2 linked regions of the Parabacteroides chongii genome follow. The protein of the gene in region 2 interacts with the protein of the main gene of each other region in a pairwise test. Links are inferred from orthologs where the notes say so. Each region holds a gene or a part of one and is shown on either strand. Other genes may lie near its edges.

Evidence for each region. The genes of interacting proteins can lie anywhere in the genome.
Region 1: the proteins of rsfS (region 2) and P3L47_RS15510 interact in binary tests that used the Escherichia coli proteins (3 or more experiments, as listed by UniProt). The link is inferred for Parabacteroides chongii from one-to-one orthologs.

Annotation. Positions count from the first base shown.
Region 1 is NZ_CP120849.1:4,157,658-4,162,244, forward strand. Bases 1-2,816 are described here. They hold P3L47_RS15510 (ATP-binding protein), read right to left. Parts: upstream 2,057-2,816; coding sequence 944-2,056; downstream 1-943. Other genes in these bases: P3L47_RS15505 (DUF5682 family protein), read right to left, coding at 1-983; P3L47_RS15515 (DUF4132 domain-containing protein), read right to left, coding at 2,094-2,816. Also shown: more of P3L47_RS15515, read right to left, coding at 2,817-4,019; P3L47_RS15520 (DUF4132 domain-containing protein), read right to left, coding at 4,027-4,587.
Region 2 is NZ_CP120849.1:3,343,071-3,349,392, reverse strand. What follows is about bases 2,149-4,929. They hold rsfS (ribosome silencing factor), read left to right. Parts: upstream 2,149-3,249; coding sequence 3,250-3,609; downstream 3,610-4,929. Other genes in these bases: ftsH (ATP-dependent zinc metalloprotease FtsH), read left to right, coding at 3,638-4,929; P3L47_RS12370 (helicase associated domain-containing protein), read left to right, coding at 2,149-2,911. Also shown: P3L47_RS12375 (IMP dehydrogenase), read left to right, coding at 135-1,628; more of P3L47_RS12370, read left to right, coding at 2,006-2,148; more of ftsH, read left to right, coding at 4,930-5,698; P3L47_RS12350 (phosphatidate cytidylyltransferase), read left to right, coding at 5,838-6,322. UniProt on the Escherichia coli protein: Functions as a ribosomal silencing factor. Interacts with ribosomal protein uL14 (rplN), blocking formation of intersubunit bridge B8.

The DNA of each region.
Region 1 (4,587 bases), 810 kb from region 2 along the record:
CGGGCTGTCTTGATGATATATTCGAGGACGGTGGAGGCGAACGGGTCTTTCTTCTGCTTTTCTATCTTTTCCCAGACTTCCTGGTAGAAAGCCGGAAAAGGCATGCCGGCAGCATAACCGCTTTTGCTGTCTGCTTCCTTGAAAGTATAAGGCATCAGGTAGGAAGCGACATGTTCCCGGTTGCAGGTTCTGAGCGATGGTTTTTTGTCCGATTGCAGCGTTTCCATAAGTCCGGAGATATGGAAGGCACCGGCTACTACCAATATCCTTTTATTGTCGGGTAGTGCTTTCCGTATCTCTTCTGCCATATAAGTTTCCCGTAGCCGGTCTTCTTTCAGGGATATCTCGTTTTCGGGCGTTGCCAGACGCATAAAGTAACCGAGGTGGAAGAGGTTGCGGACGAAAGCCTGCGTTTCCAGGTTGGCAGCGTCCAGTTCGAAGCGGCTTTCCCAGAACTCTGCAAAACTCCGGCATCCTGCCTTACGGGCAATCATAGCCGTATAGGTATTTACTTCGTATTCTTTATTTTCGTTGTAATAGAACTGTGTCTGCGGCTCTTCCTCGATCTTGTTTATCAGACGGAGCGCATAAGGCAGGTCGATGAAACGTACCGGCGTATGTCTTCGTGCCCCTTCACGAATGGCTACCAGTTCCGGCGAATAGGCCAGGAAAGGGTAATAGGCACGATACTTTTCTTTTTCCTCGTTTACTTTTCCATCCTTGTCGTCATAGCTGTAGTAGATACAGAAGGGAGGGACCGACTGCTCGTCGGCAATGTAAGGAAGCAGTTCTGCTGAGTCCGACGGACCTTCTATTAGGATCAGTTCCGGACGGAAACGCTCGATCGTACGTTGCAGATGCAACGCACAGGCCGGAGAGTGGTGACGTACCGGAAAGTACACCACCTGTCCTTCTATATCGAAACTACCGGTGAAGAGGCGGTCTATTTCAACCAGGTCCGGTTGTCGTAGTATTCCTTCCATTTTCCTCCTTGTCTTTCGGCTTTCAACCGGACCACACCGTTAAAGTAATCTTTCAGTTTGGGCAGATCGTCTTTGTTCTCTTTCATTACGGCACCCAGCAGGTTCTGCACGAGCGAACGCATACTGACTGTCCCATCCCCGTAATAATAGCCGTCCAGGGCGGACTGGTAATAAACGGATACAGCTTCCGCCGTGCTCATCACGCCTGACATCTTTTGTATCTTGGCTTTCTCGAAGGAGGTGCCGTTGCGCAACTCATTGAACGTGGAAGCGAGGATATCGACCACTTCTTCCTGCATTGGCATTTCAAGGCCGTTGGCGGCGAGCATGCCTTCGCACTGGTCGGTGATGATACGGCTTTCGAGTGCCACGCTCCGGATCGGCTCTACGGTCTCGAAGTTGAAACGGCGTTTCAGGGCGCTACTCATTTCATTGATTCCTTTGTCGCGGGTGTTGGCGGTCGCTATCACGTTAAAGCCGGAAGAGGCGAAGAGCAGTCCTTCTTCTCCCAGTTCGGGGATGTTCAATACCCGGTCGCTCATGATACTGATCAGGCTGTCCTGTATTTCCAACGGACAACGGGTGATCTCTTCGAAGCGAGTGATAATGCCCCGTTTCATACCGATGTAGACGGGAGAGGGGACAAGTGCTTCTTTGACAGGACCTTTTGCCAGGAGGAGCGCATAGTTCCAGGAGTATTTGATATTGTCCTCGCTGGTTCCCGCCGTGCCTTGTACCGTATTGGTACTGATACCGCAGATGGCGGCAGAGAGTAGTTCACTTAACATGGTCTTTGCCGTGCCCGGTTCGCCGACGAGCATAAGACCCCGGTTGCCAGCAAGGGTAATAATGGAGCGTTCCACCAGTGCATCGTCGCCGAAGAACTTCGGAGTGATGGTGATCTGTCGTCCGTCCAGTTCGATCGGTTCCTTCTGTCCGAGGATAAAGGCACGGACTGCACGTGGGGAGAGCTGCCAGTTGGTGGGTCTGGCTCCCGTATCTTGTTTGCGGAGAGCGGCAAGCTCGTCGGCATACCGCATCTCCATCAAGGGTTTTTGTATTTTGTTATCCATAGATTAATCTGTTTCTTTTTGTTTTATAACTGACGGGTTAGTCTTCCAGGGAGAAGGCTTTGACCAGGATATCCAGTATACTGCTGACAAACCGTTCCGGTATGGACGATATCGGCAGCCTTTCCTCTTTGGGTAACCGGATCGTGTTGATATCTTCTCCTTCCTCTAACGCTGAGAAATATAATTCGTTCAGATGGCAATTGCCCCCTTCTATTATATAAGAAAGTTGCGCCATGACATTGAACGATCTATCCAGTATATAAAGGATATTATTCTCCATCCGGGTGGTGACATCTGCCGTTTCGAAATCATAGATGTTACTGATATATACTTTCTTTCCGAAATAACGGAAGAGAGTGTCTCCCTGTTTTTCCTCTTCTTTCAAAGGATGGACCGGAGTATTTAACTGAGGAATGAGAGGGACGATCTCGTAGTCGTCCAGCTGTTCTTTCCAGCGTGCCAGTATTTCTTCCGTCAGGTCGATCGGATGCACCAGGGAAATGACTGCATCGTCGGGGAGGATAAACTCTTCCTCGTAAGCAGTGGTAAATGTACCGTCTTCCATGTATCGGAAGGAGTTTTGAAGCTTCCTCTCTTTGTAGACACCCCAGATAAGTCCTTTTGCCAGATAACGCATGACTGGGTTTTCGATGAAAGTAGCCAACCAGGAATTTTTGGACCAGCTCCGTCCGTTCTTCAGGGCTTGTTCCAGACGCTTTCTTTGGATATTGGTCTGTGTTTTGACCTGTTTCTTTAGCCCGGCAAGTTCAGCCCTGGCTTTTTCTGCTTTTTCCCGGTCATCTCTTTTAGTGGGGGCAGGAAGGGATTTGCTTACTTTCTGCTTTTCAATATCCAATACCGAGACAGTGAAGTCCGGCAGCAATGTTACATGGAAAGTGCGTGTACCATAGTCTACCACTTTTTCTCCCAGCCGGTCGAATCCGAAAGTCGGGATGATCTGGTCGGCCAGGACTTCGACGGGCAGTCTTTTCCGGACCGCCGCCTGCCGGAATGCTTCCCAGGCAGAACGTTTGTACGTGCCGCTCGGAGCAGTCTCCATCCATTCATTCAGGAGAATAAGAGCATTCGGACTGGCTTTTAATCCCAGCAGCTTCATCGTGAATCTGACAAGTTGTTTGCGGGCAGCCTTCGACCATGCTTTGATCCGCGGAGCTAACCGGGCGATCTGTTCTTCTCCCCCGTAAAAACAATAGGGGAGCAGGAGCATTCTTCTGCCGGCTTCCGCTCCGTCCGACAACCAATACTGATACAGTTCTTCCAAAGCTGCCTGCCATTCTTTTTCATCGAGGAAAGGAACGATCGCATCACAGGCATGCAGGCGGGTTACCTGGACAAGCGATGCGTATTCGCTTAAGATGTACCGGATCACATGACGGGGGACGAACTCGTCCACATCGGTTTCGTTCGCCCAATGAATCCTGGTATAAGGCTTTTGCGGTAACCAGGCTATTTGCTGCGTACAATACAGTTCGATATGTTCGCTGCAATAGTCGAGAACGGCTTTCTTGTTCCTGAACCTGATTTTAGCGGCGGAGGCATGTGAGTTATCCCAGTATTTGAATAGCTGTCTGCTCCAGTTCCGCAACTCTTCATCCAGTTCCGGATATAATTGTTCCAGCAGAGGGCGGGTTTTCTTTTCCTTGTTGAGGATGATCTTTTCGATTTTCCTGCGGATCAGCTTTGAGTTTTCTTTCAGTAGCTCCAGCAACTGTCCGTAGTTCTGCAAGCCGCAATCGGAAAACAGCTTATCCAACCAGATCAGTTTCTTTTTAAGTGGAATATCGCTATATAAATAGTCGTATGCTACCTGTTTGTTTTTACGAATCAACTCGTCGATGGGGATCTCCCTCGCTGTGTTCAGAAGTTCCCAGTCGGAAGTACTATATGCTTCGCAATAGGTGTCGAATAATGCTGCTAAATCCGGTTGTTGCTTTTTCTTCATATCCTTTTTATTCTTCTTTCAATACATCAAAAATACCCAGTACGCTGCAAAGGAAACGGGCGGGAACGCTTTCGGGAGAGAGGATTACGTTGTTCTTCGGCTCGTCGTCGGTCGTTTGGTCTTCTCCCATACGATACAAAATAACGTCTCCGAGCGTTACGTCATCGTCATACTCCTGTCCCATGTACATGTATTCGAAATTCAGCAGGGCTGCAATATTCAGAAACTTGTCCACGAGGTGATAACAGGTGTAGCTTCCTGCATCCCAGACTTCTCCGCGCACCATGTTGTGCTTCCTGGCAATACCGCTTATCTTTCCTGACTTGACAATCAGACCGTTATAACGTGTAATCTTGTTGCCATTCGTCTCTTTTTCTCCTAAAACAATTATAGGAGCGGTTAGTTGCGGGATGGGCTGTACTATTTCATAATCATCCAGTTGTTCCTTCCAGCCGGCAAGAACATCTTCTTCCAGTTCAATGGGGTGAACGAGTGTGATAGCAGCCTTTTCGGGTAATGTATATTCTTCTTCATCCACCGTATTGAATGTGCCGTCCTCCATATAACG
Region 2 (6,322 bases):
TTGAAAAAGTTCCGGCATCCCCCCTCACTCTATAATACCCTTTTTTATTCGTATGAAAAATGGTTAGATATAAAACATATCTGAACAGAATTCAGTACTTTTGCACAAAAATTCATCCAGTAAATATTAATCATATGGCAGTTTACTTAAACGATGTATCTAGAACCTTCGGTGAATACCTTCTTATTCCCGGTCTGACTACAAAACAATGTGTGCCAACAAACGTATCTTTAAAAACTTCGCTTGTCAAACACAACGTTGGCGATAAGTCATCTATCGAATTAAATATCCCGTTTGTATCAGCAATCATGCAATCGGTATCCGGTCCGGAACTGGCAATTGAACTTGCCCGCAACGGTGGTCTTTCCTTCATTTTCGGTTCACAGCCTATTGAAAGCCAGGCTGAAATGGTTAGAAGAGTAAAGAAATTCAAAGCAGGTTTTGTTACCAGCGATTCCAATCTGACACCCGAAAACACACTGGCCGACGTGATCGACCTGGTGAACAAGACAGAACATTCCACAATCGGTATCACCGACGACGGAACCCCTAACGGTAAACTGCTGGGGTTGGTTACCAGCCGCGACTATCGTGCAGAAAAAGACGATCCTTCCACAAAAGTAAAAGAATTTATGACTCCTTTCTCCAAGCTGATCGTCGGCGAAGTCGGTATCACGCTGAAAGAAGCCAACCAAATCATCTGGGATCATAAACTGAATACACTTCCGATCATAGACAAAGACCAGAACCTGGCATATTTCGTATTCCGCAAGGATTATGACAGCCACCGCGAGAACCCGAACGAGATATCCGGTGCTGACAAGAAATTGCTGGTTGGTGCAGGTATCAATACCCGCGACTATACGGAACGCGTCCCTGCCCTGGTTGAAGCCGGTGTGGATGTATTGTGTATCGACTCTTCAGACGGTTATTCCGAATGGCAATATGAAACACTGAAATGGATCAAGAAGGAATATGGCGACAAAGTAAAGGTCGGAGCCGGAAACGTGGTAGACAGAGAAGGATTTTTATATCTGGTAGAAGCTGGAGCTGATTTTATCAAAGTCGGTATCGGCGGCGGCTCCATCTGTATTACACGTGAACAGAAAGGTATCGGGCGCGGACAGGCTACAGCCCTGATCGATGTTGCGCAAGCTCGCGACGAATACAAGGAAAAGACAGGCATTTATATTCCTATCTGTAGTGACGGTGGTCTGGTACACGATTATCACATGGTACTGGCATTGGCAATGGGTGCTGACTTCTTGATGATGGGACGTTATTTTGCCCGTTTCGACGAATCACCTACAAAGAAACTGCGTATCGGGAATAATTTCGTAAAAGAATACTGGGGGGAAGGTTCAAACCGTGCCCAAAACTGGCAACGTTACGATATGGGAGGAACTGCTTCACTGAAATTTGAAGAAGGTGTAGACAGCTACGTTCCTTATGCCGGTAAGATGAAAGACAATCTGAATCTGACGTTAGGCAAGATCAAATCAACTATGTGCAGTTGTGGTGCTATCACAATCCCCGCTTTGCAGAGAAGTGCTAAGATCACATTGGTTTCCTCAACAAGTATCGTAGAAGGCGGTGCACATGATGTAATCCTGAAAGAACAGAATTAATCAATCATATCTGATAAATTCAATCCCCCAACCGTAAACTTCCGGATAAAAAGTTTACAGTTGGGGAATTTTGTACCATAAAGCTTACCTATATAATACCTGATACCTTTGCTTGCCATTCACTTTGTAAAATAAATGGAGAATTTCCATTAACCACTCTCAATATGTTAGCCCAAACAATCAAACAAAAACCATTTGTATTCATTTTCCCCCGTGAGAAACGGATATTTTGAAAACAGACGTGAATATCTCCTATAAAACCTAGAGAAAACAGGGGTAAAATAACATTCTGTCAAAATGATATTAAATGATATCACTAGAAATCAAATATTTGAATATCTTTGAGGAGGATAAAGTCGTTCAAGAGTCGCTAGTATATGAAAAGGAGAAAGAAGAAAAGAAATACCAAACAGAATGCCGTTGTTGCTTTTTACGAAAAGAACAACAGATGGCCTATGCTTACATCAAAAAATGAAAAAGAGAGACATCTGGCTGAATGGATTATCAGATATAGATTTATCAGAAATCATACTCCGGAAAAGCTTACAGAAAAACAGATCCAATTAATCGACAGGATCGACGTAGAGAAGACTCAGAAAAAGGAAGAACAGTGGTTGACTAATTACGAGAATGTAAAGGAATTTATAGAAAGAGAAAAGCGATGGCCTTCCAACAAAACAACAGACCCGGAAGAACTCAGGCTTTTCCACTGGTGTCTGGCACAACGGATCACCAGAAAAAACACGCCTAAATACAAACTAAATAAAAAACGTATCAAATTGTTGGATGCTATCGGCTTTCGCTGGGATTCATATACATCGAGAAGGACATGGAAGGAATCTTTCGATCTGGTGAAGGAGTTCTATAACAATACGGGGCACTGGCCTGTCCACACTAAAGATCCGGAAGAAACGAAACTGGCCAAATGGTGCAGCAAAATGAGGGCTTACAAAAATCAGACGGACACAAGCGTCACGCTGACTTCCAGACAGATCAAAAAATTGAATGATCTGGGCTTCGACTGGACCGGCAGTTATGGCAACAACGGACGTTCTCCGGAGCGGGTCAACAGAATATGGATCGAAAGATATCACGAATTTTGTGAATTCACAGCAAGCAAAAAAAGATACCCCCGTGTCAAATCCGAAGATCCGATAGAAGAATCTCTATACTCGTGGTGGATGAGAATGGCTTATCTGAAAAGAAGAAACAAACTCAGCAGCGAACGTATCCATTTGCTTGATTGCATCGGTTTCAGATGGGGAAAAGGAAGTGAAGAATAAAAACAAAAAAAAGGTTTGAAAAATGAATTTCAAACCTTTCTTGTTGTTCTACCAGGGCTCGAACCTGGAATTTCAGGACCAGAATCTGACGTGTTACCATTACACCATAGAACAGTTTTTGTAGCTTCGAGTAGTATGTTTCTCGATTACGGGTGCAAAGATACGGACATTTTTTATTCTTGCAAATATTTTGCGAAAAAATTTCATCAAAATAAACATTTTTCTTTTTCTCCTGTTTTGAAATTACAGGGTTTATACATATATTAAAGAGAGAAAGGATGCAGATAATAAATTAAGGAGTATATTTGCAACTTCGAAAATTATTCAATAAAAAATAAATGGATCAAACAAACGAATTAGTAAAAACAATTGTAGAAGGCCTGCAAGATAAAAAAGGCAAAAATATTGTAACCGTAGATTTAACCCAGATACCCGGAGCGATTTGCCAATACATGGTGATCTGTGAAGGTAGCACCCCCACCCAAGTGTCGGCCCTATCTGATTCAGTATGGGATTTTGCACGTAGAGAGGCTGGAGAAAAGCCATTGTCTGTTGACGGCAACCAAAGTGCCGAGTGGATAGGAATGGATTATGGCACGGTTCTTGTACACATATTCTTACCGGAACAACGCGAGTTCTATAATCTGGAAACACTGTGGTCGGACGTTAAAGTCACGCAGATACCGGATCTCGATTAAGCCGGGTTAATATTATCGAATTCAAAGTATGGAAAATAAAAACGACATGTTTAATAAAGCGCCGAAGAACAATAAGCCTAAAATGTTCCGGTTTAACCTGTATTGGATGTACGGGCTAATATTCATAATGCTTTTTACGTTATACCTGACAAACGACTCCTCGGCATCGAAAGAGCTGGGATGGACTGAATTCCAGAAGCTGGCTCAGGAGAATGTGTTTGACAAAATGGTTGTCTACAACAAGAAAAATCTGGTTGAAGCCACCGTTAAAAGCGGAAAGAAAGGATTGGTATTTAAAAGTGACAGCACAGCACTGGGGACTAACCCGAAAGTATACGTAAAGATACCATCTGCAGACAAATTTTCCGATTTTTACGATAAAGCGGTGACAGATAATCATGTCGACACACAAGTGCGCTTCGAAGAAGGAGATGATGCCATATGGAACTTTTTGGTTTCTTTCGGACCGATCATCCTGATCATTGCCGTATGGATTTTCCTGATGAGAAGAATGTCCGGCGGTGCAGGCGGTGGTCCAGGTGGAGTATTCAGTGTCGGCAAAGCGAAAGCACAACTCTTTGACAAAGATAATGACCGGAAAGTGACATTTAAAGATGTAGCAGGTTTGTCAGAGGCCAAACAGGAAGTGGAAGAAATCGTTTCGTTCCTCAAAAATCCTGAAAAATATACGGAACTGGGTGGTAAAATTCCGAAGGGAGCTCTCTTGGTAGGTCCTCCGGGAACAGGTAAAACGTTGCTGGCAAAGGCTGTAGCAGGTGAAGCGGATGTTCCGTTTTTCTCACTGTCGGGTTCAGACTTCGTTGAAATGTTTGTCGGCGTGGGTGCATCACGTGTTCGTGACTTGTTCCGCCAGGCTAAAGAGAAGTCGCCTTGCATCGTGTTCATCGATGAAATTGATGCCGTAGGTCGTGCCCGTGGCAAAAACGTAAACATGAACAGCAACGACGAGCGTGAGAATACCTTGAACCAGTTGCTGACAGAAATGGACGGTTTCGGTTCAAACAGCGGTGTGATTATCCTGGCAGCAACCAACCGCGCCGATATTCTGGATAAGGCTTTACTGCGTGCAGGACGTTTCGACCGTCAGATCCATGTGGAATTGCCCGACCTGAATGAACGTAAAGAAATATTCGGCGTACATTTACGCCCGATCAAGATAGACGAAAGTGTCGATGCTGAATTTCTGGCTCGCCAGACTCCGGGATTCTCAGGTGCCGATATTGCCAATGTTTGTAATGAAGCAGCCTTGATCGCAGCCCGTAGCGGAAAGAAATTTGTACAAAAAGAAGATTTCATGAATGCTGTAGACCGTATTGTCGGCGGTCTGGAAAAACGGACTAAAATAACTACAGCTGACGAACGCAACAGCATCGCCAACCACGAAGCCGGACATGCCACATTGAGCTGGCTGCTTGAACATGCCAACCCGTTGGTAAAGGTAACGATTGTACCGCGAGGTAAAGCTCTTGGAGCTGCCTGGTATCTGCCGGAAGAACGTCAGATCACTACGCGCGAACAATTGCTCGACGAAATGTGTGCAACACTGGGCGGACGTGCTGCCGAAGAATTGTTCCTCGGTAAGATCTCGACCGGTGCATCCAACGACCTGGAGCGTGTAACCAAACAGGCATATGCCATGGTGGTTTATTTCGGTATGAGTGATAAACTTCCGAACCTGAATTATTACGATTCAACCGGTCAGGACTGGGGATTCACTAAACCATACAGTGAAGAGACATCCCGCATGATCGACCAGGAAGTACAAAAGATCATCAACGAACAATATGAACGCGCAAAGAAAATCCTGTCAGAAAATGCAGAAGGACACAACCAACTGGCACAGGTTCTACTCGAACGGGAAGTGATCTATACAGAAGATGTGGAGCATATCTTTGGTAAACGGGCCTGGATCTCACGCTCACAGGAAATCCTGGAGCTACAGGAAAAGGCGAATAATGAGAAACAGGCTTCCGACGATAAAAAGCCGGAAGATACAGACTGCCAATCAACCGATAATAAGGTCCAGGCTGTTACAGCGAATGTCAGTGAGACTGACAATATTGCCTGACAAACATTTATCCGATAAATAAAAAGAGACCGGACAGTATTCTTCAAGAAAGAACTGCCCGGTCTCTCTGTATATATTTAGATTTATTCTTTATCTTTGCACGAAAAATAAATCAACAAACGAACAAAACGATACAGTATTGAAAAATCTGATAAAACGGGCGCTTACCGGTATAATTTTCGTTGCGATCCTAGTGGGAGCTATTTGCTACCATCCAATCTCTTTCCTTGTTGTATTCGGCTTAATTACCGGATTGACTTTATGGGAATTTTACGGTTTAGTGAAACATTATGAAGAGGCCTCCATCAAACGAACTATATCTTCATTGGGAGGGGCTTATTTATTCGCTGCCACTTTTGCCTACACCAACCAACTGGCCGACGGTGTAGTCTTCCTGCCTTATCTCCTATTCCTTATATATACACTAGTTGCCGAATTATACTACAAAGCCCCGAACCCGATCAATAACTGGGCATTTACCATTTTTGCACAGGTCTATTGTGCCGGGACATTTTCGATGCTGAACTTTATAGCAGCCCTGCCGGATACTCCGGGGCAGATCGTTTATTCTCCATTATTTATTATGGCTATTTTCATTTTCATTTGGTTGAACGATACCGGAGC